2 regions of the Arthrobacter sp. Ms25 genome follow, and region 2 is predicted to be linked to the other one. Evidence: predicted binding sites of a transcription regulator. Region 2 holds the regulator's gene; the other holds the start of a gene.
What was found. Region 2 encodes HrcA, which represses chaperone genes, less so after heat shock. Its sites were predicted from a motif close to TTNGCACTCGNNNNNNNCGAGTGCNAA; they were not measured.
Positions count from the first base shown of each region.

Region 1: groL (chaperonin GroEL) is a predicted target of HrcA. The motif match lies at 886-912, and genes of this name have one in related genera.

Region 1 covers NZ_JBNHFP010000002.1:61,710-64,105, forward strand. Annotated here, with positions in the region: gene AC5RT8_RS04960 (LytR C-terminal domain-containing protein) at 1-311, shown strand, start outside; gene AC5RT8_RS04965 (cold-shock protein) at 511-714, shown strand; gene groL (chaperonin GroEL) at 1,071-2,396, shown strand, end outside.
Region 2 covers NZ_JBNHFP010000001.1:634,989-637,384, forward strand. Annotated here, with positions in the region: gene dnaJ (molecular chaperone DnaJ) at 1-367, opposite strand, end outside; gene hrcA (heat-inducible transcriptional repressor HrcA) at 473-1,486, opposite strand; gene AC5RT8_RS02955 (DUF3097 family protein) at 1,646-2,396, shown strand, end outside.

The sequences.
Region 1 (2,396 bases), on a different contig from region 2:
CTCCGACCCCGAGCCCGACTCCTGCCCCCACGGAGCCGGCGATTGATCCCACTCAGCCGGTGTCGGTCTTCAACGCCACCGGCGTCACCGGACTCGGTGCCGGCGTTTCCGGGCGCATGTCCGCTGCAGGATGGGCCGTGGGAACAGTGGCGAACTGGACCGGTGCACCCCAGCAGGGATCCGGCGTCTACTACAGCGCCCCGGAACTTGCGGCCAATGCACGGGAAATCGGCGCCCAGCTGGGCATTCCGGCAATGGAAGTACCCGGCTTCTCCAGCGTCACCGTGGTGCTGGGCCCGGGATTCCAGTAACCGGACCGCTCCGGTAAAAAGACCATAACGTTATCAATACCTTCATAGGTGATCCGGACCACCGTGGTTAGAGTGATGCCAGCCGGCCTGCGCCGCTGATTTCGGCCTCTCCCGGCCGACGACGGCGCCGGTTCCGGCGCCTCCGTCGGCCAAGCATGCCGCCGGGGGGCGGCATTGGAATCTAGGTTGGAGAAACATCATGGCGCAGGGGATCGTCAAGTGGTTTAACGGCGAAAAAGGGTACGGCTTTATTACCCTCGACGAGGCAGAAACGGACGTCTTCGTTCACTGGTCGGCCATCCAGGCATCCGGTTACCGGACCCTGGAAGAAGGCCAGCGGGTGGAGTTCGAAATCGGCCAGGGCCAGAAGGGGCCGCAGGCCGAGGAGGTTCGTGCGCTGTAGGCCACTCTGAGGTGCATCCTCCCGGCTTGGGGGCGGGAGCGGCAGCGGCGGAGCCTCGGCTCCGCCGCTGCTTTTTGCCGTCCGGGCCGGCACGCCTGCCGGTTCCTGTGAACCGCGCGGTATCTCGGCGTGATCGCTTGCACTCAGTGTGTGGGAGTGCTAATTATTGACTTAGCACTCTTGCCGGATGACTGCTAAATGTCCGACGGTGTTGAGTGAACCAGCAAACCCACTGGGGTGAGGAACGGGAAGCGCGTAAAGAGATCGCGCGAGCCGGTCCGTCCGTCGCGGGCACTCCAGCCAGGACTGCAACATTTTGCTCCAAGCATGACTGTTCCGGAAGGACGATAGCCGTTATGGCCAAGATCATTGCATTTGAAGAAGAGGCACGCCGCGGCCTCGAGCGCGGGCTGAACACCCTCGCCGACGCCGTCAAGGTGACCCTCGGCCCGCGTGGCCGCAACGTGGTCCTCGAAAAGAAGTGGGGCGCCCCCACGATCACCAATGACGGTGTTTCCATCGCCAAGGAGATCGAGCTGGACGATCCCTACGAGAAGATCGGCGCCGAGCTGGTCAAGGAAGTTGCCAAGAAGACTGACGATGTTGCCGGTGACGGTACCACCACGGCAACCGTCCTCGCCCAGGCACTGGTCAAGGAAGGCCTGCGCAACGTTGCCGCCGGCGCCGACCCACTGAGCCTGAAGCGCGGCATCGAGAAGGCTGTCGCCGCCGTTACCGCCGAACTGCTTGCTTCCGCCAAGGAGATCGAAACCAAGGAGCAGATCGCTGCTACGGCTTCCATCTCCGCCGGTGACCAGCAGATCGGCGACCTGATCGCCGAAGCACTGGACAAGGTCGGCAAGGAAGGCGTCATCACGGTCGAGGAGTCCAACACCTTCGGCCTGGAACTGGAACTTACCGAAGGCATGCGCTTCGACAAGGGCTACATCTCCGGTTACTTCGTCACCGACGCCGAGCGCCAGGAAACGGTCCTCGAGGATCCGTACATCCTGATCGTCAACTCGAAGATCTCCAACGTCAAGGACCTCGTTGCCGTCCTCGAGAAGGTCATGCAGTCCGGCAAGCCGCTGCTGATCATCGCCGAAGACGTTGAGGGCGAAGCCCTGGCGACCCTGGTGGTCAACAAGATCCGCGGCACCTTCAAGTCCGTAGCCGTCAAGGCACCGGGCTTCGGCGACCGTCGCAAGGCCCAGCTGGCCGACATCGCCATCCTCACCGGTGGCCAGGTCATCGCCGAAGAAGTTGGCCTGAAGCTGGAGAACGCCACGCTGGACCTGCTGGGCAAGGCCCGCAAGGTTGTCGTCACCAAGGATGAGACCACCATCGTGGAAGGCGCAGGCGACGCTGAAGAAATCGCCGGCCGCGTCAACCAGATCCGCGCCGAAATCGAAAACTCCGATTCGGACTACGACCGCGAGAAGCTGCAGGAACGCCTGGCCAAGCTGGCCGGCGGCGTCGCAGTCATCAAGGCCGGTGCGGCAACCGAGGTTGAGCTGAAGGAACGCAAGCACCGCATTGAGGACGCTGTCCGCAACGCCAAGGCTGCCGTGGAAGAGGGCATCGTCGCCGGCGGCGGCGTGGCCCTGATCCAGGCCGGCCTCAAGGCCTTCGCCAACCTGTCCCTCGAGGGCGACGAAGCAACGGGCGCGAACATCGTCCGC
Region 2 (2,396 bases):
TCCGGACATTGATCAGCGCGTCCTGGCCGCGGCGGCTGCGTGATGCCGGTCCGCGTCCGCCGCCGGGCGCGGCGCCGCCGAAGAAGGTGTCGAAGATGTCCTGGAAACCGAACCCCTGGGCGCCGAAGCCGCCGCCGCCGAAGCCGTTGTCGTTACCGTTTTCATTGCCCGTGGTGTCGTAGATCCGCCGCTTTTCGGGATCGGAAAGCACCTCGTAGGCGTGCGTGACCGCTTTGAACTCGTCGGAGGCACCGGGAGCGTTGTTGACGTCGGGATGCAGCTTGCGGGCAAGCTTCCGGTACGCCTTCTTGATTTCTTCACCGGTGGCGTCTCGTCCGACGCCCAGAACCTGGTAGTGATCGCTCACTCGTGCACATCGCTTTCCTGTATTGCGTGCCTTCAGAGTTTGAAGGCGGAGTTTGGAGTTCCGCCGGGAGCCCCGGCGGTCGGTCCGCAGCTGCTGGGGACCGGGCTAGTTGTTCAGTATTCGGGACAGGTACCTGGCCACGGCCCGTACTGCTGCCATGGTGGTGGGATAGTCCATCCGGGTGGGACCGAGAATGCCGACCTTCGCCGTGGCATCGGGACCGTAACCCGTCGCCACCACCGACGCTTCGGACAAGCCGCCGTGCGGATTCTCCCGTCCGATCCGAACGGCAACCCCGCGGGCATCCTGCTCCATTTCCGACAGCAGCCGCAGCATCACCACCTGCTCCTCGAGTGCTTCAAGTATCGGACCGATGGTCAGCGGGAAGTCTACAGTGGAGCGGGCCAGATTGGCGGTGCCGGCCATGACGAGGCGGTCCTCGCGGTTAATGCCGGCCAACTGCTCCAGGCAGTGGCCCAGCGCACTGCCCACGCGGCGGCGCTCCGCCGGCAGGGAAGCCAGGGCATTGGCCAGCTGGCCGGTGATGCTGCTCAGGGGCGTTCCCGCCAGCACGGACAGGAAGTGCTGGCGCAGGTCCATCAGGTCGGGCTCCGTGACCGGATGGGGTACGGCAATGACCCGCTGTTCCACCCGTCCCGTGGTCGAAATCAGGACCACCAGCACCTGCGCCGGCGCCAGCAGTACGAATTCAATGTGCCGCACCTTGGCATTGCCCAAGTGCGGGTACTGCACTACGGCCACCTGGTTGGTCAGCTGGGACAGCAGCCGGACCGTGCGGTCCATGACGTCGTCGAGGTCATCCGCTTCCTCCAGCAGGGAGGAGATGGCACGGCGCTCCGGAGCCGAGAGCGGCTTCACATCGGAAATACGGTCGACGAACAGGCGGTAGCCTTTGTCGGTGGGGATGCGGCCGGCCGAGGTATGCGGGGCCGTAATGAGCCCTTCTTCCTCGAGGGCAGCCATGTCGTTGCGGATGGTCGCTGAGGAAACGCCCAGGTGGTGGCGTTCCACGAGCGCCTTGGATCCTACGGGCTCACGGGAATGGACGTAGTCCTCAACAATGGCGCGGAGGACCTCGAGTCGGCGTGGCTCACTCATGGTTTCCCTCCCTGTTGATCGGCGGGCTGAGCGCCGGACGTTTAGCACTCACAATGTTCAAGTGCTAAGTCTAATACGGAACAGCAGCGTTGCTAGCATTGAGGAACCCGCGGCCCGCTGCGGTTTCCACCTGATCAGAACCGTTAGTGAGGCAACTTCGTGTCCAGCTTTTCCTGGGGTCCGCAGGACATCACCGCCCCTGCCCGGACGGCCCTGCGCAAAGTCGGTGCCGACACAGGCCTGGTCCTGGAGGATGTTGCCTCGGGCTGGGTGGGCGCTGTGGTGCGCGTGGAGAAATCCGGCGGGCTGCATCTAATGGTGCTGGAGGACCGCCGCGGCAAGACGAAGTCCTTCGAACTCGGTTTCGGCTTCCTGCTGGAGGGCGAGCCGGTGGAAGTGGTCCCCGCAGCGGCGGCCGCGGCGAAGACGGGCCCGGCCCGGACTGCGTCGGGCTCTGTCCGGGTGGCGAACCAGCGCGCCCGCACCGCCCGCGCCAGCAGGATCTGGGTTGAGGGCAAGCACGATGCCGAACTGGTGGAAAAAGTGTGGGGCGATGACCTGCGCGTGGAGGGAATCGTCGTCGAGCCCCTCCACGGCGTTGACGATCTTTATTCCGCTGTCCGGGAGTTCGCGCCGGGCCCGGGGCGGCGGCTGGGGATCCTGGTGGACCACCTGGTGCCGGGCTCCAAGGAATCCCGGATCGCGGCGGAGGCAATGACGTCTCCCGGGGCAGCGGGCAATGTCCTCATTGTCGGGCACCCGTACGTCGATGTCTGGCAGGCAATCAAGCCGTCCGTGATCGGGCGCAGCGCCTGGCCCGTGGTTCCCCGGCACCTGGACTGGAAGACCGGCATCCTGCAGGGGCTGGGCTGGCCGCACCGCGACCATACCGACGTCGCCATGGGCTGGA